4 regions of the Lysinibacillus sp. RS10 genome follow, and region 2 is predicted to be linked to each of the others. Evidence: riboswitches for the same ligand, from Rfam matches in the RefSeq annotation. Region 2 holds a riboswitch; each other region holds the start of a gene.

Region 1 (7,765 bases), 1.2 Mb from region 2:
AGTGCCTTCTGGTGAGGTGGAATTTGATGGCGCACTAGCTTATGTTGTCGGTGAGCCGAATAAGGGGATTTATTATATGCTGGAGGCACTTAATTTATCAAGAATTTGCAATGCAGTTGCTTCTATCGGCATTATGCGTCGCGGTTATCTAGAGGCGAAGCATTATGTAACCAATCGTCATGCATTTGGTAAGCCTTTAACGCAATATCCTATGATTCAAGATACATTAGGGAAATTTGCTGCCAAGCTTCATGTAGAAGTTGCCACTGTTTTTGATGTTATTCAGCTGTACGATAAAGTAACAAGTGGACAGGGCAATGAACAGGACATCATTATGAATCGCTTGTATATTGCTATCATGAAAAAAGAAACGGCAGAGCAAGCGGTACATTATGCTAGTGAAGCAATTGAATTGCACGGAGGGAATGGCTATATAGAGGATTTTGTTACACCTCGCTTATTAAGAGATGCACAGGTGCTGACTGTATGGGAAGGGACTGCCAATATTTTAGCATTGGAGCTCATTCGTTTAGTAGATAAGTTTCATGCACATGAATTATTTGTTCGTATCATGGAGGAACGTCTAGAAAAACTAGCTGACAGTCCATTAGTAGAAATTGTAGCAGAGCGATTAGTAAAACTAGACTTGACTTTGCAAACATTTAGTCGTTTGGATGAAGCAACGAAAACATTTGAGGCTAAAAAGGTTGCAGAAAAAATGGCACATGTATATGAAAGTGTTGTAGCAGTCGAATGGGCACAAAAATTCGGCGGTAAATATGAAAAGCTAGCAGATATTTATTTAGAGAGTACATGGTCATTGCGAGAAATTGGTGAGCCAATGAAAACGGTACAGTATTTTTTAGATATAGTCTGATAGATTAGAGGCTGGGACAAAAGTATATTTTTATAGCAAGATTAAAAAAAATCACATAAGAAAAGCGCGAGAAATCAACGTTTCTAAAATTGATTTCTTGCGCTTTTTAAGGTATTGTCCAGTTTTATCCCAGCCTCTTTTTTTTTCATGTATAATTATATCAACTGAAAATTATAAAGGTTCTTTACTTATGTAAAGTGAAAAGGGAAATCGGTGTTATTCCGATGCGGTCCCGCCACTGTATGTGTGAGTTTTTTCAATCTGCGCCACTGAAAATTTCGGGAAGGCTTGAAAAAGCGAATGAAGCACGAGCCAGGAGACCTGCCTTTATAGAAAACACGTTGCGGCCTACGAGGATAGGGTGGTGGATTTTGTATACGTATTTTTGTGCAAATTTGATCCCCTCATCTTTTTTGATGAGGGGTATTTGTTTTGTAAGATGGATGTCGATAAATTCTCAATATTAGGCGATTTCAAGCCAAAATGTATCGATAAATCAGAAGAACAAGTCGTTGAATATAGGCACAGATAGACTAAGGGGGAGAGCCTTTAAATGAGTAGAACGATTATAGCCTATGTAACAGCAATTACGCTTCTAATTATTAGCATCTGGTGTGGCGTAGCGATAGGCTCAGTTCATATTCCACTAGAAGTATTGTGGAATAAGGCGGCTGATGAGACAGCTGCCAATATTTTATGGAAAATTCGTTTACCTAGAGTCCTGTTGGCGGGACTTGTCGGAGCATCTCTTGCCATTGCAGGGGCTGCTTTTCAAGGCTTACTAAAAAATCCTTTGGCAGATCCTTATACGTTAGGTGTTTCCTCTGGTGCATCAGTTGGCGCAGTGATGACGATTTTCTTTAGTATATCAATCCCGGTAGTAGGCCATTATGCATTACCAATCTTCAGTATGATAGGTGCAATATTAACGATGGTAGCTGTCATGGGCTTTGCTAGAATAGTAGACCGCTCACTAAAAATGGAGACTCTTATTTTAACAGGGATCATCTTTAGTTCATTTTTAGGTTCCTTAATTTCCTTAATGATTGCATTATCTGGTGAGGAGCTACGACAAGTTATGGGATGGTTGCTCGGCTCAGTATCGATGCGAGGTTGGCCTTTTGTTCAAATGATTATTCCGTTTGTGATCATTGGCTCAATTATGCTTTGGACACAAAGACGCGAGTTAAATGTTTTGTTATATGGAGAGGAACGCGCGAAACATTTAGGTGTTAATGTTAAGCGTAGTAAATATATAATTTTGGTAGGCGGGTCAATGTTGACAGGAGCAGCTGTAGCAGTTTCTGGTACGATTGGTTTTGTTGGCTTAGTTGTACCCCATATGACGCGGATGCTTTGGGGTTCAGATCATCGTCATTTATTGCCATTATCATTTTTAAATGGGGCAACTTTGCTCATTATTTGTGATTTAATAGCACGAACAATTATTATGCCAAGAGAGCTACCAATTGGCGTAATTACTGCATTTATTGGGGCGCCCGTTTTTTCTTATATTTTTTATAAGCAACGTAGAAGCAAGGGGGGACGGGCATGATTGTTGTTGAACATCTTTCTGGTGGCTATGAAGATGTGCCGATCGTTCAGGATATAAGTTTTTCCGTTGAAAAAGGAAAAGTACTAGGGATTTTAGGACCGAATGGTAGTGGGAAATCCACACTATTAAAAGTAATGAGTGGCATACTGCCAGCAACTGCAGGCACTATAGTAGTAGACGGTAAAAATATTAGCGCTTATAATGCACGTGCATTGGCAAAAAAAATGGCAGTGCTACCACAATTACATGCGAATGCCTTTTCAAACAGTGTACGTGAGGCGGTATCACTTGGACGTTATCCCCATCAAACAGGCTTCTTTTCAAGTTGGACTGAACGAGATGAACAAGCAATCCAACATGCAATGCTGCAAACAGGTGTGAAACGCTATGAACAGACATCGATGGAATTTTTGTCAGGCGGGGAACAACAAAGAGTTTTTGTAGCCCAGGCTCTTGCGCAAACGGCGGAAATATTACTGCTAGATGAGCCAACGAACCATCTAGATATTGCCCATCAACGTCAAATTTTAGATATGGTACGAAAGGAAGCAATTGAATGCGGTTTAACCGTTATTATGGTACTACATGATATGAATTTAGCTTCCCTTTATTGTGATGAATTATTACTAATGGAAGGTGGAAGGATGCGAGCATTTGGAGCGCCACATGAAGTATTAATTGCTTCGCAAATTGAAGACATCTATCATGCGCGAGTAGCAACTTATGCACATCCTGAAATTCCAAAGCCTCAAATTACAATGATGCCAGCCTCAGTCGAACATCAGCAACGTGCTGTCATCAAAAACGAAAATTTCACTGTTACGGAGCATTACATTCAGCTTCAATCAGAGTTGCCGTTAAAAACGGTTTCCTCAGCTGTACATAATCCCGGTATTGGTTGGTATGATTGCTTATTAAATCGCTCTGTACCAATAGATTATGTCATTAGTGATGTAAAGAAAGAGGTCGCTGAATTTTTACAAAAGGAGCATTTTTCACCTACCAGTACAGTCGTTATGTTAACAGCTGTTCCGACAAATCTTGTAGCTATAAATGAATTTAAAGCTCCTTTTGGTAGCCTATTTGTTGCTGTTACAGCTGGAGTCGGCAATGCCGTTGATGTGTCACGTGCTCATGAAAGACAGGATGAACCATATATTGGTACTATAAATACATGGGTCATCATAAATGGTTGTTTATCAGAAGAAGCATTTTTCCAAGCAATGATGACAGCTAATGAGGCGAAAACAAAGGCATTGCAGTCAGAAGGTATTCGTGATGAGCTTAGTGGTACGATTGCAACAGGTACTGCTACCGATAGTTTATTAATTGCGGCGACACAAAAAGGGGAAGAGATGCAGTATGGTGGTCCAATTACAGCTGTAGGCAAGTTAATTGGTAAAGGTGTTTTTGAAACAACGGTGCAGGCAATAAAAAATTATAAAGTGAAGCTTTAATTCAGTGGGCGTCACAAATAAATTGCTGCCCGTTAATGCGGAATAAAAATTGATTATAGGAGATGAGAGAAATGAAGCTTTACACGAAAACAGGCGATACGGGGAAAACTAGTCTTATAGGTGGACGTGTCGACAAAGATAGCTTGCGCGTAGAGACATACGGGGCAATTGATGAGTTGAATTCTTTTATTGGCAAGGCAGTAAGTGAATTAGATCGTGAGCTATTCAAGGATATTCTAATTGATTTAGAAACGATTCAGCACGAACTTTTTGATGCAGGCGGCGACCTCGCTAATGTCATGAAGGAACGTCATTATAAGCTTGCAGAGCAGCCAATTGAAGTGTTAGAATCTCGGATTGATGCATTGTCAGATGAAGCGCCACCATTACAGCGCTTTATTTTACCAGGTGGTGCACCAGCAGCTGCAACCTTACACATTGCTCGCACAGTAGCGCGTAGAGCAGAGCGACAAATGGTAACGCTTATGAAGGAAATTGAAGACGTGCCGACAATTGTGCAAAAGTATTTAAACCGTCTATCCGACTATTTATTTGCAGCCGCACGAGTTGTTAATTTTAGACTTAAAGTTGCGGATGTTGAATATATTCGAAGCGGTAATGTTTTTAAAAAATAGTTTGATCACCAAAAGTTGTGGATGACATTTTGTTAAAACGTATGTCATTTGAAGAAGTTGATTGGAGTGGAGGTTGGGCGGCTCTTTGGGAATCAGCGCAGTAGATGAGACCTCGAGTAGGGGAACGAAAGGGCTTTTGCGAAAAAACATCGTGCTGCTGACGCTTCGCTTTCGCGCAAAAAAACATCGTGCTGCTGACGCTTCGCTTTCGCGCAAAAAACATCGTGCTGCTGACGCTTCGCTTTCGCGCAAAAAACATCTGTTGCCATAAGCGCCCCGCAGGAACGGAAATCAACTCCACGTTATTGTGATGAATTCACTTTTATATGAGCACTTTGAAGATTTATCGGAACAAAATCTCATTTTATCGGAACAATTTTAGCTTTTATCGGAATAATTTCTCGTTTTATCGGAACAATTTCAGTTTTTATCAACTAAGGGCGACTCCTCGGACGCCCCCGGTCACGTTTTGCTGAAAGCGCATATTAGTTTTGAAAAGAAATAGCTACTTTGAAATTTAGCGCACTGAAAAAGTCGATTTGTCATCAAAAACATGATGCAAATCGGCTTTTTTGATTTTCTATATCCAACAAAAAATAGATTTATAATATAAAAAAATGAAATTCGTTAGCTGTTTCATGTCCATTTAAAAATTCAGGGTGGCTTTTTTTCTTGTAAAATGTAAGAATATAAAATTATCAGAAATATTTCCGTTTTATGTTGACTGAATGCTCACTCATTTATTAGAATAGGAATATAATGATGACGTACATTTACGTATGAGCTAGCGAATTTACCACAAAGAGAGAAAATTACGACAAACTAAAGGGGGGGACCAACCATGAGTCCATTAGTAATTGCAAATATTGTTCTAACAGTCGTGGTTGTGCTTTATGCAGGAGGATTGTTCTTCTATCTGTTAAAAACACGTTATAAGTTTGTGCAATTGGGGAAAAAGGTTGAGTTTGATGAAAGTGTCAAAGAACGTATTCGTTATATTATGGTCAATGTATTTGGCCAAAATAAGCTATTAAAAGATCCAAAGAGTGGTTTAATTCACGTCATGTTCTTCTATGGATTTTTAATGGTTCAGCTAGGCGCTATTGATTTAATTTGGAAGGGGTTAGTACCTGGATCACATCTACCACTTGGCATTTTCTATAGTGTCTTTACATTCTTCCAAGAGCTTGTGGTATTAATGATTTTAGTGGCGGTTGTGTGGGCATTTTACCGTCGCTATGTAGAAAAGCTAGTACGTCTAAAACGAGGCTGGAAAAATGGTCTTGTCTTAATTTTCATTGGTGGGTTAATGTTATCAACATTGCTTGCAAATGGTATGGGGTTAATTTGGCATGGTGAGGAACTAAGTTATACAGAGCCAGTTGCTTCTGGCGTTGCAGCTATATTTAGCTTCCTACCAGCATCAGTAGCAGCTGTTGTTTTCTACGTGATGTGGTGGGCGCATTTATTAATTTTATTGACATTCTTAGTGTATGTACCACAATCGAAGCACTTCCACTTGATTGTAAGTCCAATCAATGTGTACATGAATCGTTTAGATCGTACAGGTACTCTAACACCAATCGACTTTGAAGCATTAGAAAATGCTGAAGATGAAGAGGATATTCCGGCAATTGGTGTTGGACGTATTCAAGACTTTACACAAAAACAAATGCTAGATTTATATTCTTGTGTAGAGTGTGGACGCTGTACAAATATGTGTCCAGCATCAGGAACAGGGAAAATGCTATCGCCGATGGATTTAATCGTGAAGCTGCGTGATCATTTAACGTTTACAGGTGCTGTTGTGACAAAGCAAAAACCTTGGGTACCTTATCAATTCTTTGCTAATACAAAGGGGAATCAGTTAGCAATGGCAGCTGGTGCTGAAGGCGCAATCATTGAAGATATCTACAGCCCTTCTTTAATCGGCGATGTCATTACAGAAGAGGAGATTTGGGCATGTACGACTTGTCGTAACTGTGAAGATCAATGTCCTGTTATGAATGAGCATGTCGATAAAATTATTGACTTACGCCGTTACTTAACAATGACTGAAGGAAAAGTAAACCCTGATGCACAGCGCGCGATGACAAACATCGAACGTCAAGGCAATCCTTGGGGCTTGAACCGTAAAGAAAAAGAAAATTGGCGTGACCTAGATCCAACAATTCATATTCCGACAGTGAAAGAGCTGAAAAAATCAGGCGAGGAAATGGAATATTTATTCTGGGTAGGCTCAATGGGTGCATTTGATAACCGCTCACAAAAAATTGCATTAGCATTCTGTCGCCTATTAAACGAGGCTGGCGTAAAGTTTGCGATTTTAGGAAATAAAGAGAAAAACTCAGGGGATACTCCTCGTCGTTTAGGAAATGAGTTTTTATTCCAAGAGCTTGCTACAGCGAATATTGATGAATTCGAGAAAAACGACGTAAAGAAAATTGTTACAATCGATCCGCATGCTTACAATATCTTTAAAAATGAATATCAAGACTTTGGCTGGAAGGGCGAGGTTTATCACCATACTGAGCTATTGAACGAATTGATTGATGAAAATCGTCTAGCGTTAAATTACGAAGTTCATGAAACAATTGTTTTCCACGATTCTTGTTATTTAGGCCGTTATAACGATGTTTATGATGCGCCACGAGAAATACTACGTGGAATTCCAGGTGTTAAGCTTGTGGAAATGGAACGTAATCGCGAGACAGCCATGTGCTGTGGCGCAGGTGGCGGATTAATGTGGATGGAAGAGCATGTCGGCAACCGTATTAACGTAGCAAGAACAGAGCAAGCTTTAGCAACGGACGCATCAGTAATTTCTTCTGGATGTCCTTACTGTTTAACAATGCTTGAAGATGGCACAAAGGCAAAAGAGGTTGAGGATTCAATCGGTACATTCGATGTTGCAGAGTTATTAGAGCGTTCTGTGTTTGGTGAAAAGGTGAAAGCTGTTGAGATTTCAGTTGAAGAGGCAGCAGATGTAATGGCTGAAGAAGTAGTAGCTTCTGTAGAAAGTGTCGAACAAGACAAGAATACAGAAACTAACGCAGAAAAATGATAGTTATTGCAGAAATATTTTAGTTATCTGAAAAATATAAATTGCACAATAAATAATTGTTTTGTAGAATAAGATTAAATGGAAATGGGAGTTGATCAAACTTCTTTCAGCGGGTATCCAAACACCCGCTGAAAGAAGTTAAAGCCTCCGGCGGATGTCATGGAATCGAAAAGGAGT
Region 2 (7,765 bases):
TTTGATTTAGCAAAAATGGATGAAAACTCTTTTGTTATTGACAAAGAAAGTCTTCATTTGGATAAGTTTTTAGCCAATATTGAGACAAAGCTGAGCCCTGCTTTTCAGGAAAAACAAATACACTTTTTTGTTCAATGTGAAGAGGGATTAACATTAATGGCAGATTCGGCAAGACTTGAACAAATTATTTTAAATCTTTTAAATAACGCATTAACTTATTGTTCCCCAGGAGATTCAACTTCTATAATTGTGAACAGGCACAGTCACTTTTTACAAATTAGCATAAAAGATACTGGAAAAGGGATTCCGAAGAAGGATTTACCTTATATTTTTGAACGCTTTTATAGGGTAGAAAAATCTCGTACGCGTGCTCTTGGAGGTTCAGGTTTAGGCCTCGCTATTGTTAAAGAGCTTGTACATGCCCATGGAGGAGAAGTAACCGTTTTTAGTGAGGAAAATAAAGGGACTACTTTTGAATTATTGTTTAAGGAGTAGAAACGAATGAAAACAATATTATTAATTGACGATGAACCTAGGATGTTAGATTTACTAATCCTTTACTTAGAGCCTGCGTTTCATTGTAAAGCAATGTCATCAGCTAAAGATGCTCTAGTTTATTTAGAGGAAAATCATGTAGACTTAGTGCTGTTAGATATCATGATGCCAGAGATGGATGGCTGGCAAGCTTGTCAGGAAATAAGGAAGTTTTGGGATGTACCAGTGATAATGCTAACAGCAAAAGGGGAGCAGGCTGATATTATAAATGGCTTAAATATGGGGGCAGACGACTATATTTTAAAGCCCTTCGATGAGGAAGAGTTACTAGCCCGTATAAACGCGGTATTAAGAAGAACGAAAGTTGAAGAAAAAGTTATTTTCTTTAAAGGGCTACGTTTAAATAAAGAATCCTTTGAATTATCTTTTCAACAAGAAGCTATTTCTTTAACGCCGAAAGAATTTGCGATGTTAGCGTTATTTCTTGATTATCAAAATAAAGTATTTTCAAGGGAGCATCTCATCAGTACGGTTTGGGGTTATCATGTATCAATCGAAGATAGAACAATCGACTCACATGTCCGTAATTTACGAGAAAAATTAAGGAGAAGTGGTTTCCCTGCGGATGAATATTTACAGACTGTTTGGGGGATCGGATACAAATGGCAGCTAAAAAAAACCAATCTTTGACGATTCCCGCAAAGGTTGGTTTTTTGTGTGCGCCCGGCATGCGTATGAACTATAGGGTGCAAGTCCCGAACCTCGAAGACAGAAGTAGAGGTTAGCCAAGAGCAAGGGTGTCCGTGGCGACGCGGAATCTGAAGGAAGCTGGAGGCAAAACACCGGTCCGAGGAACACAAATCTCATATAAGGCTAGGTATGATTGGATGAGTGTGCACAACAACACAAAGTCCTTTCTGTCGAAGGTCATATCGAGTAAATGAGGCGGATAGATGGTGTGAAAGTGCATACGCTTACCCGGGGAGGTCTGATGGAAACGCAAAGTACACTTTGTAACCTACTTAGCGATAGGTAGCTGAACCATCAGAAGTCAGCAGAGGTCATAGTACCATTCACTTCTAGAATGAATGGAAAGGACCGAACAATTCGGAGAGAATAGCCCTTGGCATGCAGTTTTCTATGATAAACACAGAAAATCCAGAAGGACCGACTTAATGGAGGTAATGGTGAATCCCATGAGGGACATTGAGCGGGTGCAGTAGAAACTGTTATAAGAAGACAAGCTATTCACGGAGGAGTCGAACGAGATGTTAATGAATCAAATTTTATCACGAGAGAATCTGCTTCTCGCACTCAAACGGGTGGAACGAAACAAAGGGAGTCATGGAGTAGACAAAATGCCCGTAAAATTCCTACGACAGCATGTAGTCGAAAACTGGCTAACGATTAAGAAGCAAATTCTTGAGGGAACCTACCAACCACAACCAGTTCGCAGAATCGAAATCCCGAAACCTGACGGCGGTGTGCGACTATTAGGAATCCCAACCGTGACAGACCGACTCATTCAACAGGCAATTGCCCAAGTGCTATCCAACCTATACGACCCGAACTTCTCGAATCATAGTTACGGATTTCGACCAAAACGAAGTGCTCACGATGCAATCCGAGAAGCCAAAGGCTATATAAAAGAAGGATATCGCTGGGTAGTAGATATGGACTTAGAGAAATTCTTCGACAAAGTAAACCATGACCGTCTAATGAGTACATTAGCGAAGAAAATTTCTGATAAACCTCTACTCAAGCTGATTCGTAGATACTTGCAATCGGGTGTCATGATAAATGGTGTCGTTTATGATACAGATGAAGGAACACCCCAAGGGGGTCCACTGAGTCCACTTCTCTCAAACATTGTGCTGGATGAATTAGACAAAGAATTAGAGAAACGTGGTCATAAATTTGTCCGTTACGCCGATGACTGCAATATTTATGTGAAAACAAAACGAGCAGGAGAACGAGTGATGGCAAGTATCAAAACCTTTATTGAGAAGACGCTGCGATTGAAAATAAATGAGAAGAAATCCGCAGTGGCTCGTCCTTGGCAACGTAAATTCCTAGGATTTAGCTTTACCTCCCGCAAAGAACCACAAGTTCGAATTGCGAAAGAGAGCATAAAGCGAATGAAGAACAAAATTCGGGAATTAACAGCTAGAAAGAAGCCATTTCCAATGGAGTACCGAATTCAACAATTGAATCAATACTTAATTGGGTGGTGTGGCTACTTTTCATTAGCGGATACGAAATCAATATTTGAATCACTGGATGGATGGATTAGAAGAAGACTTCGCATGTGTTTATGGAAGAATTGGAAGAAGCCTCGTACGAAAGTGCGCAACCTTATTCGCTTAGGAGTTCCAGACTGGAAGGCTTACGAATGGGGCAATACTCGCAAGAGTTACTGGCGTATTTCGAAAAGTCCAATATTACACAGAACCCTTGGTAACTCTTATTGGAGTAACCAAGGGCTCAAAAGTCTGCAAGCTCGTTATGAAATCTTGCGTTATTCATCTTAATTGAACCGCCGTATACGGATCCGTACGTACGGTGGTTGGAGAGGTCGGGAGTTAGTCACTCCCTCCTACTCGATTATGAAGGAAACTATAGATTTTTTTCGCTTGTTTGGAGCATAGTCGTTTAGGCTAAAGCGCAACATCCTTAAGGTTGCTTCAATCCCACGGACAAAAGTGGTGGAGCGTTTACTTTTGCTTCAGGCTGTCCAGCGTATTAGTCCTTATTTTGCTTCTAGCTCTTCTTCCGTAACCCATTTATGATTTTTTACGGCCTCGCCATTTGTTGTAGACGTATAATCAATCATATAAACTGTCGTTTGTATTGCCTCATCGATATGGACAGTCGCATTTTCCATGCCTTCCATATGAGATGCATCGGTTTTGACTTCCGTACCCGGAGCTAATGGGGCCTCACCTTGATTTATCAATTCCTCATGAATAACCCACTTATGATTTTCTACGCGATTTTCACCTGTAGTTGGCTCATAGGAGATAATGTATGCTGTCGTATCATAAGCGCCAACAATCGTTGCTTCTGCGCCTTTCATACCTGCCATGTGTCCATCCGTGATAATGGCGGTGCTTCCAACTGGAAACATTGGATTTTCAGCATTTTTCAAAGTTGTTGGTACTGCGCCAGAGCTTGAATGGTTCATCGTGGAATGATCCATCACTGTGCTATGTTCAGTTTCGATGTTATTTTTTGAATCGGATTCTGACTTAGTTGTATCGGCAGAGCAAGCCGATAATGTTAGTAAAACTACTGCTGCCATTAAGCCAATTGACCACTTTCTTTTGAATAACATATTATATTCCTCCTCACTATTTGCTCTTAATGTAGCAAATAAATGTGCAGAAATTGTGGACAGCATTCATATAGGAGTTTCAAAACAAAAAGCCCTCTTTAGCATCAAACTAAAGAAGGGCTTACGTTACTTAACAGGAATTATTTTCACTATTTTTTGGAGACGGTATGCAAAAATACCGGCAAATATAGCTAAAATAATATCCTTTGGTAATGGAGGCATCATCCAAAGCCATGCCATCTTATAAGAAAAAGCTTCTGGAGCACTAGCCCATAACTTGTAGGCGAAGTACATCCAATTAGTCCCAAGTAAATAATTAATGGCTGTTGCAATTAAAGCAGCCATTACATAGCTTTTTTTCGTTCCACTGCGCTCTACAATACGCCCTGCAACATATGCAGCTAATATAAAAGTAACGATAAAACCGAATGTAGGACTTAAAATTTGTCCAAAGCCACCACTGAAACGTGCAAATACAGGTGCGCCTGCTAAACCTATACACATATAAACAGTACAAGCGAGTGCACCTTTTCTACTGCCAAGAATAAGTCCTGCTAATATAGCAAAAAATGTTTGTAGCGTGATGGGTACGCCACCAACAACCATAAAAGGTACAAAGGAAGTAATATTAGCGCCAATCATCATCAATGTTGAAAATAGTCCAATATAAGCAATATCTACTGTTCTTAATTTGTGATGCGAGTGTTCCGCTACTGTTGTCATTATTTCACCCCTAATAAGTAATGTTGATAATAATAGTGTAAAAAAATAAAGTTTTTGTGTCAACCTAATATTTTGTATAGGTTAACACAAAAATATTTATCCTTCTTAATTTGATAAATAATTACTAGTAATAGACTAACTATTAAAATATATGATAGAATCGTCATAATTTTAAAATATCAGATGCAAATGGTGTGACATCTTGTAAATGTGTCACTTAAAAGGGAAGTCGGTGCAAATCCGACGCTGTCCCGCAACTGTAACGAGGAGTTCTATGATGATTCAGCCACTGTTCTAGAATGGGAAGGCAATCATAGGTACATTGATTCGAAGCCAGGAGACCTGCCAATTAGCGAATATCTGTAATGCCCACGAGGATGAAAGCGATTACGGACAATAGTAGAAGGAAATCTTTCTGACTTTGTTTAATCTAGGGTATTTCTATGCGTATTTTGCATGGAATACCCTTTTTTTATCTTCATTAAGTCTATTATTAATGATTAGGAGTTAATAAACAGATGAATAAAAAAATTATGCTACTATCAATGACTCTTCTTTTAGTACTAATCATTTCAATGACAATTGGCATAATGGTTGGATCGGTTTCTGTTACGCCAATTCACGTATGGAAGGTTATCCTTTCCAAAATACCAATTGTACAAAACTTAATCGACCAAGATTGGAGTCGTTCTCAGGAAATTATTATTTGGCAAATACGAGTTCCGCGTGTATTGCTCGCTGCTATTGTTGGAGCAGGGTTGGCAATTGCAGGAGCAGCTATTCAGGCTCTTGTCCGTAATTCAATTGCCGAACCATATATTTTAGGGATTTCTTCTGGTGCAACGGTTGGGGCCACAGCTGTCATCATTTTAGGTGCTTTTTCATTTCTTGGCGTTTATGCTCTTTCCGTATCTGCATTTATAGGTTCTCTGACAGCAATGGCGTTAGTTTTCTTCTTAGCACGTGTTGGCGGTAGAGTTTCTGTCTTTCGACTTTTACTTTCAGGGATGGCGGTGTCGTTTATTCTATCTGCTATTTCAAATTTTATATTAATGACGTCGAAGCAAGAGGGCGGAATGAAGGCAGTCATGTATTGGATGCTAGGAAGCTTAGCTGGTGCGAAGTGGAGTAATCTTTTAATTCCTACAGTTATTTTTATCGTGGTATTTGCCTTGTTATGGCTCCATTATCGAAGCTTAAATTTATTACTTCTTGGGGAAGAAGCAGCGGTTACATTAGGGGTTAACTTACAACAATTTCGAATACAGCTTATCTTATTAGTATCGTTATTAACGGGTGTGCTCGTCGCAGTAAGTGGTTCAATCGGATTTGTTGGCTTAATCATTCCGCATATTGTACGGCTGATCGTAGGTTCAAACCATAAATATGTCATACCGATTAGTGCTTTGTTTGGGGCAATTTTCTTAGTGTGGGCAGATGCACTTGCTCGGATTATAATTGCACCTGAAGAAATGCCAATTGGAATTATCACAGCTTTTTGTGGAGGGCCATTTTTCATTTGGCTACTACGTCGTAACAATTATTCTTTCGGTGAAGGGGATTAAAGCATATGACATTAGAGACGAAACAAGTATCTTTCTCCATTTCTGATGAACGCATATTACATGAAGTAAGTGTACAAATAAAGGAAAAACAATTTGTTGGGTTAATCGGTCCTAATGGTAGTGGGAAGTCAACGCTATTAAAGAATATGTATCGTTTTTTAAAACCAGAAAGTGGAACAGTATTATTAAATGAACAGGATATTTTAAAGCAGTCGAGTAAAAGTATTGCGAAAAATTTAGCAGTAGTGAGTCAAGAAACGCCGGTCGTATTCGATTTTACCGTACATGATTTAGTGAGTATGGGAAGAACACCACATAAAAAACTATTCGAGCTTGATCAGGAACGAGATTTTCAAATTGTGAAAAATGCACTAAATCAAACAGGAATTGCTCATTTAGAGAAACGTAGCTTTAGTTCTCTTTCAGGCGGAGAAAAAAAGCGTGTGATGGTTGCCCGTGCCCTCGCTCAGCAAGCACAGATGCTTATTTTAGATGAGCCAACGAATCATCTAGATATACAGCATCAATTGCAGCTAATGGATCTAATTCAAACTCTGCATTTAACAGTTGTTGCCGCAATACATGATTTAAACATTGCAGCTATGTATTGTGATCAAATTTATGTTTTACAGCAAGGGCGAATTGTCAATTTTGGAACACCAGAAGAAGTACTTACACCAGCATTATTACAAGATGTTTTTGGTGTTTACGCTGATATTCAAACACATCCACTTACAGGGAAGCCTTATTTAACGTATGTCTCAGAGCAATTTACGAAGAAAGCTTTAAAAACTACATAAATAAAGTATGGCTCTTCGGCAAAACGAGGGGTGATTTCCGTTCCGACTAAGCGCTTTGTCAGATGTTTTTTGTGCGAAAGCGAATAGTTTGGAACAGAAACCACCCTTATTTAAAGCGCCACAACATTCACAAAGATTCTCTTGCCCATTTTGTATTTCAACACTATAAGGTGTATCTGTAATAACAGATACGCCTGTTATTTATGGATAGGACCATTGTTAATAGAAGATAAGGCTTCATTAACTTCAAAAATTTTACCCCGAATAGTTGTTATCCCGAAGCTTGTTAATCGAGCAGAGTGCATGGCTAAATATTTTTCTGCGCTTTCCTTCGTCTCGAATAAATAAACACCACCAGCTTCTTTAGCTATCGCATCCTCAGTCCAAATTTTCCACATGATTCCTTCTTCGTCATTAATGCTATGAGCTAAATCTTTAAATACTTCAGACATTTCATCACCAAAAGGACCGTCCATTGTAAAATCAACTTGTAATAAATATACCATTCAGCAAAACTCCTTTTATCTTCATTTATATAAGCAATTATAAAATATAGTTTCAACGAAAAGGAAATTTCCAATATTGGTTCACAACACAAAGAACAGGAGCCAAATAATTTAAGATACTGCTTTCAATCCTGCCACACCAATGATAATAGCAATGATACTAATAATCCTATTCATATTTTTAGACTCCCCGAAGAATATAATATTTACAAGAACAGCACCAACTGTACCAATCCCAACCCAGACTACATAGGCAATGCTTAACTGTAAATAGTTAAAGGATGTATACAAAAGTACAAAGGACAGTCCAAAGCCGCCCGCATATATTAATAAATTACGTAT
Region 3 (7,765 bases), 1.5 Mb from region 2:
TCACTACAATCAACCACACGTTATGGTAATGAGCCCTACAAGTGGAAAACACGCAACTATAGTCCAAGAAATGTTATATCCTTAAAACATCGTCTTAAAGCTGCTCAATAAGTTTTTGTAAATCTTCCTTCGAACGAGGCATTGTAATGTTTTTCTCAAATAGTTTCTTATTTTGCAAGGCAATCGCCATTTCAAAGACCCATGGGCGTTCGAGATGGGCCCGTTCAAGCAATTGCTCTTGAAAGAACAACTCAACAGGGTCCCCATTATAAATGATTTTTCCAGCTTCCATCACGATGATTTGGTCTGCCCATTCATAAGCTAATGGGATATCATGCGTTGCCAGTAAAATAGTCCGTTCACCATTCTCTAATTTAGCTAAATACTGTAAAACTTGTGCAGCATAATAATTATCAAGTCCAGCTGTTGGTTCATCTAATAATAAAACAGATGGTTCCATCGCTAGTACTCCAGCCATTGCAACACGTTTTTTCTGGCCAACACTTAAAAAATGGATCGGTTTATCGAGTAATGGTTCAACTTCAGTTTGAGCAACAGCCCATGCAATATTCTCTTCAATTTTTTCAGTTGTCCAACCAAGGTTTAAAGGTCCAAATGCAATATCTTGCATAACAGTACCTGAAAAAAGCTGGTTGTCTGCATCCTGAAAAACAATTCCAACCTGTTGGCGCAATTCTTTTAATGCTTTTCTACTATAGTTAAGTTCCTTGCCACAAAAGGATATATTTCCAGTGGTAGGCTTTAAAATGCCATTTAAATGCTGGAATAAAGTCGATTTCCCAGCTCCATTATGACCAAGTAAAGCGATTTTTTTCCCCTTTGGAATTTGGAGTGTAAGATCTGTCAAAGCATGGGTTCCATCTGCATAAGCGTAGGATAATTGTTTTAGTTCAAAGTATAAATCTGTCATCAGAAAAAACCTCCATAAATGATAAGGGAAATAAAAATAGCAGCCATACCTAGCCAGTTTTTCATGGAATAGGTAACATTCTCCTGCCAATAGACAGTTTCTCCACCGCGTGCCTGCATTGCATTGTTTAGTTCACGACTTCGCTGAAACATCTCGGCAAATAAAGCTGCAATTAGCATTGAAATTGAGCGTAGCCATTGCATAGGGGAGCGGTAACCTAATCGAGCCTGCTGGGCAAGATGAATTTTTTGCATACTGTCTAAAAAAATAAAAATAAATCGATACGTTAGTTCCACTAGCTCTACAAATAAAGTGGGAAGTCGCCATAGTCGTAGAACATAGCAGATCGATTGTACGGATGTTGTAAGAATTAAAAAATACAAACAGCTAATGCTACCAAGGACGATGAAAAAAAGCTGCTGGGCTGTTTCTATACTCACGCGCCCTACAAAAATTGTCCAACCGTTAATAGAAAATGACCAAATATGTGTAGGGAGAGTGCTTGTTGATGGGGCTATAGAAATTAAAATTGATACTAAACTAGAAAGTAAAAAAAATCCCGGTAGTAATAGCAGTTTTGCATAATATTTAACTGGGATTTTTGCGCTTAAAATGGTAAAAGCACTCATTACAATAAATGTAATGAGTGAAATTCGTTCATCTCTCATGATCAGCGACAATAATAGTAGTCCTAAGGATAACGTCATTTTTTCTAGCGGATGAACTGACGCTAGCTTATTCAAATAAGCATACTTATCAATGAGTAACATATCGTTTAACCTTCTTTATGTTTGCCGCGCATAAAGCCGATGAAATAGCCGATAAATCCAGCGCCGATAGCAGCTTGTAGAGCGAATAATAAGCTTTCAATTTCACCACTTGGTGGCTCCCAAATGCTTTCAAACCATGGTTCGTAGTCAGCGTTAATTTCACCAATTGCTGCTTCTGCTTGGCCATCAGCACCCTCAAATTCTGCACCCTTTTGGATAAAAAGAGGAATGATAGCTAGAAACACAACAATTGCCAAGAGCAGTAAATTTTTTTTCATTTTAGTGTGCCTCCTTAGCTGAGAAAACACGTAATGCTTTTAGTTCGCTCACATTATATTTTTTCAAGAAATTCATAACGATCACTGTTAAAATTCCTTCACTAACCGCGAGCGGAATTTGTGTTAATGCAAAAATACCAGCAAATTTTGTGAATGATGCCATAAATCCTCCTACTTCAGAAGGGAAGGCAAGAGCTAATTGTACAGATGTAACAACATATGTACCTAAGTCACCAAGCATTGCTGCTAAAAAAACAGCTATTGAAAATGATAGCCCCATTTTTTGTGCGCCCTTAAATACAGAGTAAGCAATAATAGGACCAACAATTGCCATAGAAAATGCATTTGCCCCTAATGTTGTAAGCCCACCATGTGCTAAAAGTAAAGATTGGAATAATAAAACGATTGTCCCAATCACACTCATAGCTAGTGGTCCAAAAAGAACAGTCCCAAGTCCAACTCCTGTCGGATGCGAGCAGCTCCCCGTTACAGAAGGAATTTTTAAGGCTGATAATACAAAGGCGAAGGCACCGGATAAACCTAGTATCATTTTTGTTTCAGGATTTTCATCAATGGTTTTACGAATAGAGCGTAATCCTAAAATAATAAATGGGATCGATAAGACCCACCAAAAAATTGCCCATTCAATCGGCAAAAAGCCCTCCATGATATGCATAGCAAATGCACGATTTGGCACAAATAAAAATGCCAGCAAGAAATAACTAAGCTTCCAACGTGAGAATTTCAAAATCTCTCCTCCTAACATTATATTTTTCGAATGTAGCGTGCGAACGATATCAATTTCGCCTTGGCGTAATTGCGTCCGGAGGCTTTATTTTCATTCAGGAGGTGTTTTGGCTATATCTGTAAACATCTACCACCATGAGATGGAGTCTCTTCTGAATGAAAATAAAAAGCACTTCTCCGACTTTGGAAAAGTGCATAGCTAAAAGAGGCAAATAAAATTTTAATCTGCTAAGCCGCACACCTATCCTCGTAGGTTGAAACGATCACATATTTTTCGGCAGGTCTCCTGGCTTTAGTTCAACGTTTTATAGGCCTTCCCATCCTTTGGACAGTGACATGATCTATAAAACTCCCTAGTACAGTGGCGGGACCGCGCCGGACTTGAACCGGCTTCCCTTTTAAGCGAAATGGTATACACTTCGCACCGAAAAAGAATGAAGTTGTGAGATTTCACGACAAAGTGTAACATGAATTTCCACATATATGCTATACTTTTTATAAAAATTTTAGAATTAAAGGTCAATGTCGAAAATTCAGATAAATACAGATAAAAATTTCGTGTTTTCTCTGAATTTTTAATAAAAATGTCGCAATTTGAGAAAGAAATATTGAAATTTTTAAAAATTAAGATATGATAGAGACAGTTTTCTATCACAATCAATTATGCCTCGGCATAATTGCGTCCGGAATCGGCTTTGTGCTTGCACAAAGAACTCCTTTCCGATTTCGTGACATCCGCCGGAGGCTTTAACTTCTTTCAGCGGATGTTTGGACACTTGCTGAAAAATAAAAACCCGTATTCATCTCACCACCTATACAGGTGGGAGACTTGCTGAAAGAAGTTAAACAATTTCATATAAAACATCAATAAGTGCTTGAATATTTTCGAGATAATAGGGAAATCGGTGAAAATCCGATACAGCCCCCGCTACTGTAATAGCTGATGAAATCGCAAATGCCACTAGTGAAAACTTAGGAAGGCGCGAAAGTAAAAGGAAGCTTAAGTCAGGAAACCTGCTTATTGTGATAAATGCATGCAAACTTTTCGGAGGGAGAAGTTGAAGCGAGAGCGAGTACCTGTATATATTCGTTTTAATTTGGCTTCTACTAAACCTTTACTCTTCGTCTAGAGTAAAGGTTTTTTCTTTTTCCTAAAAGCAAATGAGGGGAGAACAACAATGACAACTTGGAATTTAGAGGGGATGAAAACGCATCTTTTTATTTGCAATGGCAGTAGCTGTATGAAAAAAGATGCAGAGGAAATTACACAGGCAATCCGTGATGAAATACAAATGCAAGCGCTTGATCAGGACATACATACGACTAGGACACGCTGTAATGGTAGATGTAAGGATGCATGTGTTGTTATCGCTTATCCTCAGGGGAATTGGTACCGTGTGCCGACTACAGAGCATGCGCGGGCACTTGTACAAGATTTAAATCATGAAGTATTACAAAATGAGCATGTCTTTACACTGCGTGAAGGTTCGTTACAGCGTACAGCACAAACAACAGCCATTAAAGGCATTGAAAAGGTGAAAGAGGGGTAACAAAATGGCGCAAAAAGGAAAGATTTTCGTAGTTGGTTTTGGACCTGGGGATTTTAAACATATTACGACTCGTGCTGTTGAGGCACTTCAACAAAGTGATATGATCATAGGCTATAAAACATATGTTGAGCTTATTCAGGATTTAGTAAGTGCAAAGTCAATAGTTAGTACTGGTATGACAGAAGAAGTTTCTCGTGCACAGGAAGCGGTGCGCCAAGCAGAGGCAGGAAGTATCGTATCGGTTATATCGAGCGGTGATGCTGGCGTTTATGGCATGGCGGGATTAGTGTATGAAGTTTTAATTGAGCTAGGATGGACGGAAGCAACGGGTGTTGAAGTAGAGATTGTTCCAGGTATTTCTGCTATCAATTCATGTGCAAGTTTACTAGGTGCCCCGATTATGCATGACGCCTGTACGATTAGTTTAAGTGACCACTTAACACCTTGGAATTTAATTGCAAAGCGAGTAGAAGCAGCGGCAATGGCTGATTTCGTTATTGCTCTTTATAACCCAAAAAGTGGCCGTCGTACGAGACAAATCGTAGAGGCACAACGAATTTTATTAGAATATCGTTCTCCAGATACACCGGTAGGACTAGTGAAAAGTGCGTATCGTGAACGTCAGGAAATTACGATGACGACTTTAGCAGAAATGCTAGAACATGATATTGGCATGCTAACAACTGTTGTTATCGGGAATTCATCAACGTTCTTCTATGACAATAAAATGATTACGCCACGTGGTTATCAGCGTAAATATACACTCGGCGATGAAAAACAACCGTTACGGCCACATCAACGTCTAAAAGAAGAAAATGAACCATGGGCAATGAATCAAGAAACAGGTCAGGCTCGTAATGATTTTGCGACAGATCCCAATGCCAATCGTATTAAGCCCAGTTTAGCCATAACATCAGAACCAAAGCCTAAAAAAAAGTCATCACTTGAATTGGCGACAACAGCACTAGCAATGGTGAAGGGAACAAGTGCAGTGAGGGTAACTCCGAAACTTGTTCAACAAAAAATGGAATCCATTTTTGAATTAGCTGTGAGTCCAGGAGTAGCCAATAAGTTCTTTACTCCTCAACAAATGATGACGCTAGCAGAGGTAGTTGGAGAAGAAGGAACGATGGAGTATACACCAGACCATCAAATTCATCTGAAAATTCCAACGACTGATCCTGCAGTGATTACAGCAAAGCTTCGAGAAGTTGGCTTTTTACTAGCACCGATTGGTGACGTGCTATCGTTAAAGGCTTGTGATTTCTGCTATGGAGAAAAGACTGATTCGATTCCTTATGCGGAAGAGATTCAGGAAAAGCTTGGCGGTATGTCGTTACCGAAAACGTTAAATATAGGCTTTAACGGCTGTGGTATGGCATGTTATCGAGCGGTATTTGATGATATTGGTATTGTGTATCGCAAAAGTAAGTTTGATGTTTTTATTGGGGCTAAGCCAGTTGGTCGTACAGCACATGCGGCCCAGCCTGTTGTGGAGGGTTTAGAACCTGAGCAACTTATACCGCTGATCACAGATATTATCGAAGAGTATAAAGCAAATGCACATCCAAATGAACGATTGTTTAAATACTTTAAGCGTGTGAAAAAGATACTTCATTTTACGTATCAGGATATGTCTTCAAAAATAAAAGTTGAGCCAGCTCCGTGCGGCGACTAGTGAGGAGTAATGAGGATGAAAGCAATTTTATTTGTCGGCCATGGGAGCCGTTTAGCAGCAGGAAATGATGAGGTACGTACATTTATTGAGCAAATGACACCTCGTATTGATGATAGTTTTTTAGTAGAAACATGTTTTTTAGAGTTTGCTTCGCCAAACATTGAAGAAGGTATTACGAACTGTGTCAAGAAGGGCGCTACTGAGGTACATGTTATTCCGATTATTCTTCTTCATGCGGGACATTCAAAACTGCATATTCCTGCAGAAATCGAGCATGCGCGTGAGCATTATCCAAATATTACATTCACATATGGCCAAACAATTGGTGTCCATGAAGAAATATTTGCGATTCTAGAAGACCGCCTAGCAGAGATTGGCTTTAATGCGGAAGAAGAACATAAGGATACTGCCATTTTATTAATTGCACGAGGCGGCAGTGACCCATATGCGAATGGTGATTTTTATAAAATTACACGTCTGCTATGGGAAAAACTACCTGTACAGTACGTAGAAAGCGCCTTTATGGGTGTAACAGATCCTCGTGTTGAAGAAGGCATTGAGCGCTGTGTAAAACTTGGTGCTAAAAAAATTATTATGCTACCGTACTTTTTATTCACAGGTATCCTAATGGAACGCATGCATGGTATGTGCGAGCAATTTAACGAGAAATATCCAGACAGTGATATTCAAATCGCTAACTATTTTGGCTATCATGAGCGTTTACAAAATGTGTTATTAGAGCGTATTGAGCAAGCTGTGAATGGTACATCAACAGGTATGCAAGATTTAGAAAACTATCGTGCTTATGCGGCGGTACATGGACATGCGCATCATCATCACCATCATGACCACGACCATGGGCACGACCACCATCACCACGATGATCATGATCATGATCATGATCATGACCATGACCATGACCACGACCACCATCATGACCATGAAGAGGAGCCAGTGAAATGATTTTCATGTTAGCTGGGACGAGTGATGCAAGGAATCTAGCACTAGAATTACAGTCAGCAGGTTATGCTGTGACAGCTACAGTCGTTACTGAATCAGCCGCTTCAAGCCTTACAGAAGTGGGCCTGCCTCATTTAGTCGGTCGATTAACGGCTGAAGAAATGGCGACAATCATCACAGAGCAAGGGTATCGTTTAGTTGTAGATGCCTCTCATCCATTTGCTGAGGAAGCTTCAAAAAATGCCATGGCTGCAGCTGAGCAAGCAAATGTACCGTATATTCGCTATGAACGAGCACATGAGCATTATACACATCCACTAATTATGGTTGTGAAAGATTATGAGGAGGCTGCTCACTTAGCAGCGGAAAAACGTGGTGTCATCATGTTAACGACGGGCAGTAAAACACTTGCAACATTTACAAAAGTATTACATGGCTTAGACAATACACGAGTAATTGCGCGTATGCTTCCTCGACTCGATAATATGGAAAAATGTGAAGCACTTGGTGTGGCACAAAGAGATATCGTTGCGATACAAGGTCCGTTTTCAAAGGAATTAAACGAAGCGCTCTTCCGTCAATATGATGTGACCCTGATGATTACGAAAGAAAGCGGCAAGGTTGGCTCTGTGGATGAAAAGCTAGATGCTGCCCTTGCATGTGGCATTGAAACGATTTTAATTGCAAGACCAAATATAAAATACGGACAGCAATATTCTACATTTGAAGATGTATTACAAGCTGTACAAAACACACTTTAGGAGGCAATCCAGATGGACTTTAAAACAGATTTCAAACCATTAACAGTAGACCCAGATAAAATTTACGATTACAGTTTTGCAATTATTGCA
Region 4 (7,765 bases), 1.9 Mb from region 2:
AGCACGCGGCAAGCTACCGATTATTGTAGGGGGCTCAGGCTTATATGTACAGGCAGTGCTCTATGATTTTCAATTTACTGAGGAGCAGGTAGATGAAGTAGCAAGAAAAGCCTATTATGAAGAACTGGAGAAATTAGGTCCAGAGGCTATGCATGCTAAACTTAAAAACCTTGATCCACAAACAGCAGAGACCATTCATCCAAATAATACTCGCCGTGTCATACGTGCGTTAGAAATGATTGAACTTAGTGGCGTTTCAAAGGCAGCAGAAGCACATAATCGTGGAGAAGTTCCACTTTACAATCATGTGATTATAGGGCTTGGGCAAAATATGTCACGTGAAGAGCTCTATGATCGTATTAACCTTCGCGTTGATATAATGATGGAAAAGGGGCTTTTGGAAGAAGTAAAGGGTTTATGGCAGCAAAATATTCGAGATGTACAGTCAATCCAAGCGATCGGCTATAAGGAATTATATGATTACCTAGATGGAAAATGTTCTTTAGAAGAAGCCATTGACAGTTTAAAACAAAATTCTCGCCGCTATGCGAAAAGACAGCTAACATATTTCCGCAATAAAATGGATATTTACTTTCTTAAAAATGAAGAACAACTATAGTTGATTGATCTCGCCTTATCGTAGATTTTGTTTTTATACTTTTGATAAATTTCTAAAAATTACTAATTGATAAATTGGTAGAACGTGCTAATATAGGAATGAAGAGGTAGGAAGAGAGCAAGGGGAGGCATATTTGATGAAATCAATTAACTTGCAAGATACATTCTTGAACCATCTACGTAAAAACAGTGTTTTTGTTACTGTGTTTCTGTTAAACGGATTCCAGTTAAAAGGGACTGTGAAATCCTATGATAATTTTACAGTGTTATTAGTAGATGTTGAAAGTAAACAGCATCTTATTTACAAACACGCTATTTCTACATTTGTTCCAGCAAAGCAAGTCGATTTTTTAGAGACAGAAGAATAGAAACATTAGAGTAAAACAGTTAGTGTTCATGACACTAGCTGTTTTTTTGCCTTCAGGCTATAATGTAAAAGGAAATCGATATATTGGAGGACTACACAGATGAAAACTATGGAGACAACAGAAATATTAGAACTATTAGATGCGAACGAAGATCTATACATTATTGATGTTCGTGAAGATGATGAGGTAGCACATGGTATGATTCCTGGTGCTCAACATATTGCTCTTGGGACAATCCCTGATCGCGTAAATGAATTAGATGCTTCAAAGCCATACATTATCGTTTGCAAAGCTGGCGCTCGTTCAGCAAATGCTTGCTCATACTTAGAAGCTCAAGGGTTTGACGTGACAAACCTTGAAGGCGGCATGCTTGCGTATGATGGAGAGTTAGAATTTAAATAATGACATACTTTAAAGAGAAAGAGCCTATTAATATTTGCTCTTTCTTTTTTCTTGTTCTTATTTTTTAGTGAGTTCATGATGAGGCTAAAAATTTTTTCGAAATTATTGTATGGATTATCCTTTTTTTGCTCATGAATCTTTAGGTTATAACTGGCAAAGTTTAAACTGGTATATCTAATACCTACGTCCGTGATGCTTCATTATTATCTCTTACACCTAATGATCCTTATATCGATAGACCACTCGCCCAAATCCCATTTAAACCAACTTCCTCTACAACTTTTGCGGAAAGACCGTTATAGGTATCCATTAAAAAATTAAGTGTGTCTGAGTATATTTTTTCATTAAAAAATTTTGTTGTTTTTCCGATATCTTCCATCTTGTGACTCGACATTATCATATGACTAAAAGTAAAGATTAGCAGGGCAGGTATATTAGAAACTAATGATGTTGAAATCAAAAAATGGTGTATTGAGAACAATCATAATGCTACTTTTCTAGTGTAGTAAATATAATTATGGGACTCAAAATGAAAAATATGAGATATCGCGTTACCAAGTCTCACTCACCTATGCAAGATAAATCTATTTACATACAATACAGTAACCTCCATAAGTGGAGAGGACTACACTATCAATACAAAAGAAATAAAAATATCTAACTAAATGAGGTGAGTTTATTGAAAAACGGACTTGGAAAATGGGAACAATGCTTACTTTTAAAACAAAATCCTTTAACAACTAACTGCATGCCAGAATCAACACTTTACAGTCTAGAAAACCTAATCTATTTATTAAATAAGTATGAGTATATTTATGTGAAACATAATACCACTGGACAAGGAAGAGCAATGTATAAAGTCTACAAAAGAAAAGATGGACACTATTGTTTTAACGGATTTACCATGCAAGGTGAAGAAATAAGTAAATGTGTAGCAGCAATTGAGGATTTCCACCAAGTTCTACATCCATATGAGAAACACGGTAGATTAAGCGGAATTTATATTATACAAGAGGGGGTCAAAAGTCTAACCCCTGATGGGAATTCAATATCTATTCGTGTTCATGTTCAAAATCTAAAGGGAAAATGGGTAATTGGTGGGATTTACGGAAGGGTGGCAACTGAGGATCATGGGATTGTCAATTCAAATCGGGGTTCTAAAGCAATATCGATTGAGGAATTATTATCAAGTTATTTGATGATGGATAATACAAAGAAAGATCAAACAATAGATTCTCTAAAAGAGGATTCAATTTTAGCAGCTGAAGTAATAGCATCCCACTTTCCTTGTAGAGAATATGGCATTGATTTTGGAATAAATCTTGAAGGAAAACCTATATTATTTGAAGTAAATACAACGCCAAGCATACGTAGTTTTGCCAAAGTTGATAGGGCGATCTGGAAGAATATTGTTGAGATTAGGAAAATGCAAAATGAAGGCTAAGTTTGAAATGTAGTTATTTTTCATGTTAGTCATCAGCATATTTTTATTCAATAGACATACATCAAAAAATTACTTTCCCTACTATATTTATAGGAAAGAAGAAACTTAATTGCATCCGTTACTTGTGAACGATTAGGAATTTACCTAGAAAAAATGGATTATGGTTGAGTAGGCGCGTTATGAATCAATTTTCTATTGGAGAAGATTCAGCATGGGCTCAATTTGCCAGCCCTCAGGAACCTGAATTCGCGTACGTTAGATTTATTTGGTTATTCGAAGTGTTAAAAGATTCCTTTGCTGGCATTCACTCCAAAAGAGTGAATGCCAGCAAAGGAATCCTTGGAACAATTTTTCATTTAATCAAATATATTGACACAAAAAACACTTTATCGTAAATTTAAAATAATTGCATAAAAGCATTAGGTGCCCATTGCGGGAGAATAGGGAATAAAGTGAAAAGCTTTAGCGGTCCCACCACTGTAAAAGAGAGTTTCATAGAGAATGCCACTAGCATAGTCTGGGAAGGTTCTATGAAATGTTGAAATTGAGCCAGGAGACCTGCCTAACTGCTTCGTATTATATAGACGATGGAAAAGTCTGTAGTTTATTTGTTATGAAATAAACTACAGGCTTTTTATTTTTTTCTCTAAATCATATCTTCGAGTAATGGGGCAAAAAAGAAAGGGGAAATTTTCATGCAATTATTACAACAGACGATACAAAACATTCAAAGTACTGACCACAAAATGATGGAGAAGGCAAGAGAACGCATAGATGCACTTTGCAAGCCTCCTGGAAGTTTGGGAAGACTAGAAACCCTTGCTGTGCAACTATCTGGGATTACAAGAGAACTATTTCCTGCGATTGATCATAAAGCGATTATTGTATGTGCCGCAGATCATGGTGTTTGTGATGAAGGGGTGACATCTAATCCACAAAATGTGACGGTCTTTCAAACATTAAATTTTCCTAGAGGTGGAACTGGTGTCTGTGCTATCGCAAGAATCACAGATGCTAAAATTGTCACAGTAGACGTTGGCGTAAAAGAAGATATTCCGCATGATGCTGGTGTTATCCTAAAAAAAATTAAATATGGAACGGACAATATGGCAAAAGGTCCTGCCATGTCAAGGGAAGAAGCCATTCAATCTATTGAAGTAGGAATTGAAGTAGCTACGGAAGAAATAGCAAAAGGGGCGAATGTACTCGGGACAGGTGAAATGGGGATTGGAAATACAACACCGAGTGCTGCAATATTATCGGTTCTTCGTGCGTGTCATCCGATTGAAGTGACAGGGGTCGGTGCAGGTGTTGGGCCAGGTGGAATCGACCATAAAATAGAAGTTATTCATAATGCTATTACATTAAACAAACCAAATCGTGATGATGCTATTGACATTCTTGCAAAAGTTGGTGGTTTAGAAATAGGTGCTATGGCTGGAGTTGTACTCGCTGCAGCTGCAAATCGCAAGCCTGTTGTGATTGATGGCTTCATTTCTACTATTGCTGCACTTATTGCATACGAACTCGAACCAAAAGTAAAAGACTATATCATTCCTTCTCATGCTTCCGAAGAACCAGGTGCTAAAATTGCTGCTGAAATGCTCGGAGTTGAACCGATGTTGCAGATGAATATGCGATTGGGCGAAGGCTCTGGTGCAGCTTTAGCGTTTCCTATTTTGGACGCAGCATGTTCCATGATGAAAAACATGACAACATTAGAGGAAGCTATGCTGCTGTTAGAAAAGTAATTAAATATTATGAGATTCTAAAAACAAGTTCTTATGAAAGTAGTTAGTCAGCAAGTACAAAGTTTACTTAGGCTAACATACTATTTCTATTAGGATATATTGTTTCTAGGCGCTGCTACACATAAACAAAAGTTATAGTTAAAGGATTTAAAATCTGCTATTGATAAAAAATAAGAGGCTGGGACAAAAAGAAAAAATGTTAGACCGATTGCAATTGGTCTAACATTTTTTTGATTTAGGAAGGAACACTCTACTCATTGAAGCGGAAAAGTTATTATCTGTTTTCGTTATTTTTCAAAATAATCGAGTTCTGTCCCAGCCTCTTGTTGTTATACGGTGATGTAAGGAAACTTGCTATGCCCGTTGCAACTTCCGCAACGGTAAACGCCATTTCTTCATATATGAAAGAACTCTTAGTGCTGTAATTACACCAAACAATATATATAAATAGATATCCCCTGAAAATAATTCAAGCCCGATGATAAGTCCAGCTAGTGCTGCCCACACACCATAGACTTCATCACGGAGAATTAATGGTTGTCGTCTAGCTAATAAATCTCGAACAATCCCACCACCTGACCCTGTTAAGACCGCAGCCACAATAACTGCACTAATGGGCATGTCGAGCTTCACGGCATAGAGAGCACCCTGAATTGCAAATGCCGATAAACCGATAGCATCAGTGAAATTGCCCCAGCGATGCCAATGTTGAATGAGTCGATGTGGAAATAAGAAAAAAATTGTAATGGCTGCAATGGCAATTTGGAACATCATATCCTGTCCCCACAGTGTTGTTACAGGCAAACCTATGAGCAAATTTCGTATAGCTCCTCCGCCAAAAGCGGTTACAATCCCGAGTATATATACACCGAATAAATCGTATTCTTCCTCCATTGCAATGATTGCCCCAGAAATAGCGAAGGCAATTGTTCCAATAATACTAAAAACCTCCCAAGCCAACCCTTTCACTCCCTATATGAATAAATCTTTTTGATTAGTTGTAAACCCTTTTTGTAGCGTAGAAGTGTTTGCTAAGAAAAGTATCAACTTATGCTTTGGAATTATCAGATATTAAATATCCTATTATAGTAGGACATAATAGATGAAGTCCGCAATTTAGATTAGCGCAAAATGCAATTAGAAACAATAGCAAGTTTTGCAGGCAAGCTCACAAATTGTTAAGATAAGATTTGAACAAATGTGAAATGGAGAAGGATATAATGACTTTTACAACTAATTTAATGGAAGAAACACTAGCGTTAGCTACTAAAATAGAAGAAAAGGTGCGCCCGTTTCATGCAAAGGTAGAAGACATGGCGTTCTTCAATCAACAAAAAGTGCTTGCTGCGTTCCGAAAGCATCAAGTAAGCGATTATCATCTGCATCCGTCTAATGGTTATGGCTATGATGATGAGGGGCGTGACAATCTAGAACGTGTTTATGCAGAGGTCTTTGGAGCGGAGGCCGCCATTGTACGTCCGCAAATTATTTCTGGAACACATGCAATCACACTTAGCTTATTCGGAGTGCTACGTCCTGGTGATGAATTACTTTATATTTCGGGTCAGCCGTATGATACATTGCAATCAATAGTCGATGGAGGAGACAAGGATACTGGCTCGTTAAAAGATTATAAAATCGGTTATAGCCATGTAGATTTAATCGATAACAAAACGATTGATTGGGAAGGTGTTGCCGCTGCTATTACGCCAAATACAAAAATGATTGCTATTCAGCGTTCGAAGGGTTATGCAACACGACCATCCTTTACCGTTTCACAAATTGCAGAAATGTGTGCGAAAATTCGTGAATTAGCACCAAATGCCGTTATTTTCGTTGATAATTGCTACGGTGAATTTGTGGAGGCACAGGAACCAACGGAGGTTGGGGCTGATTTAATGGCAGGCTCGCTCATTAAAAATCCAGGTGGAGGATTGGCGAAAATTGGTGGCTATATTGCTGGTCGTGCAGATTTAGTAGAAAAATGTGCTTATCGTATGACATCACCAGGTATTGGAGCTGAAGCTGGTGCAACGTTAAATACACTCGGTGATTTCTATCAAGGCTTTTTCTTAGCACCACATGTTGTTTCGCAAGCATTAAAAGGTGCGATTTTTACAGCTGCGATGCTGGAAGAAATCGGCATGGATACATCGCCAAGCTATGCTGCTGATCGTACGGATTTGATTCAATCTGTTTCATTCCAAACAGCGGAACAGATGATAGCCTTTTGTCGAGAAATTCAAGCGAACTCGCCGATTAATGCGCATTATGCACCAGAGCCAGCCTATATGCCTGGTTATGAGGATGATGTCATAATGGCGGCAGGAACATTTATTCAAGGTTCCAGTATTGAGCTTACAGCAGACGGTCCTATTCGCCCGCCATTTACAGCATTTATTCAAGGTGGGTTAACATACGAACACGTGAAATTTGCTATTTGTAGTGCAGTACAAAAAATTCAAAAATAAGAAATGAAAAAACTATTCAATACTTTCGTTTTGAATAGTTTTTTACAATTTTTCATCAATTCGAAAAAAATATTTTAATTCATGTCAGGAAACCTTACATGACTAGTTGACAGTGTAAAATTTTCGTTATATGATTAGCGGGTATTGGAGGGACTTAAATGAGTCGTGAAATTAGACGAACTATGCCGTTATTATCCATGAATATTGTGATGCAATTGACCGAGCTTTCGGCACGTCAAATTCGTTATTATGAAGAACACCATTTAATTGAGCCGCACCGAACAGAAGGCAACCGTCGAATGTTTTCATTAAATGACGTCGACATACTGCTTGAAATTAAAGATTACTTAGAACAGGGTATGAATATGGCGAAGATTAAAAAACTATTCGCTAAAAAGAATGACGCTGTTGCAACAGAAGAACCAAATTTAAGTGATTCAGAATTACGTCGCATTATGCGTGAAGAAATGCGTCAAGCACAGCGCATGCAAAAATCTTCCATCAGACAAGGGGATTTATCTCGATTCTATTAATTAATGTAAACGTACGCTTCTGGTGAACAGTTTAGATTATTTTAATAGGGTAGGGTAATAATAAAAGCTAGACAATTTATAGGAGTGTGGAAAACTGTGGGTAAATACACAAAAGAGGACATTAAACGCCTTATCGAGGAAAAAAACGTAAACTTTATTCGATTACAATTTACGGATA

Evidence for each region. Region 2 has a riboswitch for cobalamin ahead of ACB089_RS02020 (FecCD family ABC transporter permease). Riboswitches for the same ligand answer to the same signal wherever they lie in the genome.
Region 1: it holds a riboswitch for cobalamin, as region 2 does, so the genes downstream of both, ACB089_RS21995 (FecCD family ABC transporter permease) here and ACB089_RS02020 (FecCD family ABC transporter permease) in region 2, are expected to answer to the same signal.
Region 3: it holds a riboswitch for cobalamin, as region 2 does, so the genes downstream of both, ACB089_RS09645 (energy-coupling factor ABC transporter permease) here and ACB089_RS02020 (FecCD family ABC transporter permease) in region 2, are expected to answer to the same signal.
Region 4: it holds a riboswitch for cobalamin, as region 2 does, so the genes downstream of both, cobT (nicotinate-nucleotide--dimethylbenzimidazole phosphoribosyltransferase) here and ACB089_RS02020 (FecCD family ABC transporter permease) in region 2, are expected to answer to the same signal.

What each region holds. Positions count from the first base shown of each region.
Region 1 covers NZ_CP167122.1:4,370,919-4,378,683, reverse strand. Annotated here, with positions in the region: gene ACB089_RS22000 (acyl-CoA dehydrogenase family protein) at 1-877, shown strand, start outside; cobalamin riboswitch at 1,038-1,221, shown strand; gene ACB089_RS21995 (FecCD family ABC transporter permease) at 1,431-2,432, shown strand; gene ACB089_RS21990 (adenosylcobinamide amidohydrolase) at 2,429-3,889, shown strand; gene ACB089_RS21985 (cob(I)yrinic acid a,c-diamide adenosyltransferase) at 3,961-4,524, shown strand; gene ACB089_RS21980 (hypothetical protein) at 4,617-4,793, opposite strand; gene ACB089_RS21975 (heterodisulfide reductase-related iron-sulfur binding cluster) at 5,366-7,588, shown strand.
Region 2 covers NZ_CP167122.1:373,853-381,617, forward strand. Annotated here, with positions in the region: gene ACB089_RS01995 (ATP-binding protein) at 1-495, shown strand, start outside; gene ACB089_RS02000 (response regulator transcription factor) at 502-1,185, shown strand; gene ltrA (group II intron reverse transcriptase/maturase) at 1,764-3,026, shown strand; gene ACB089_RS02010 (YdhK family protein) at 3,245-3,829, opposite strand; gene ACB089_RS02015 (biotin transporter BioY) at 3,956-4,552, opposite strand; cobalamin riboswitch at 4,726-4,917, shown strand; gene ACB089_RS02020 (FecCD family ABC transporter permease) at 5,071-6,117, shown strand; gene ACB089_RS02025 (heme ABC transporter ATP-binding protein) at 6,123-6,917, shown strand; gene ACB089_RS02030 (monooxygenase) at 7,115-7,423, opposite strand; gene ACB089_RS02035 (DMT family transporter) at 7,535-7,765, opposite strand, start outside.
Region 3 covers NZ_CP167122.1:1,884,847-1,892,611, forward strand. Annotated here, with positions in the region: gene ACB089_RS09630 (energy-coupling factor ABC transporter ATP-binding protein) at 95-931, opposite strand; gene cbiQ (cobalt ECF transporter T component CbiQ) at 931-1,701, opposite strand; gene ACB089_RS09640 (energy-coupling factor ABC transporter substrate-binding protein) at 1,707-1,979, opposite strand; gene ACB089_RS09645 (energy-coupling factor ABC transporter permease) at 1,981-2,727, opposite strand; cobalamin riboswitch at 2,985-3,170, opposite strand; cobalamin riboswitch at 3,579-3,763, shown strand; gene ACB089_RS09650 (ferredoxin) at 3,905-4,276, shown strand; gene cobJ (precorrin-3B C(17)-methyltransferase) at 4,281-5,954, shown strand; gene ACB089_RS09660 (sirohydrochlorin chelatase) at 5,970-6,917, shown strand; gene cobK (precorrin-6A reductase) at 6,914-7,675, shown strand; gene ACB089_RS09670 (precorrin-8X methylmutase) at 7,688-7,765, shown strand, end outside.
Region 4 covers NZ_CP167122.1:3,633,891-3,641,655, reverse strand. Annotated here, with positions in the region: gene miaA (tRNA (adenosine(37)-N6)-dimethylallyltransferase MiaA) at 1-619, shown strand, start outside; gene hfq (RNA chaperone Hfq) at 756-986, shown strand; gene ACB089_RS18620 (rhodanese-like domain-containing protein) at 1,086-1,388, shown strand; gene ACB089_RS18615 (hypothetical protein) at 1,615-1,767, opposite strand; gene ACB089_RS18610 (YheC/YheD family protein) at 2,068-2,832, shown strand; gene ACB089_RS18605 (hypothetical protein) at 3,012-3,227, shown strand; cobalamin riboswitch at 3,237-3,413, shown strand; gene cobT (nicotinate-nucleotide--dimethylbenzimidazole phosphoribosyltransferase) at 3,528-4,583, shown strand; gene ACB089_RS18595 (trimeric intracellular cation channel family protein) at 4,938-5,543, opposite strand; gene ACB089_RS18590 (aminotransferase class I/II-fold pyridoxal phosphate-dependent enzyme) at 5,804-7,054, shown strand; gene ACB089_RS18585 (MerR family transcriptional regulator) at 7,213-7,587, shown strand; gene glnA (type I glutamate--ammonia ligase) at 7,684-7,765, shown strand, end outside.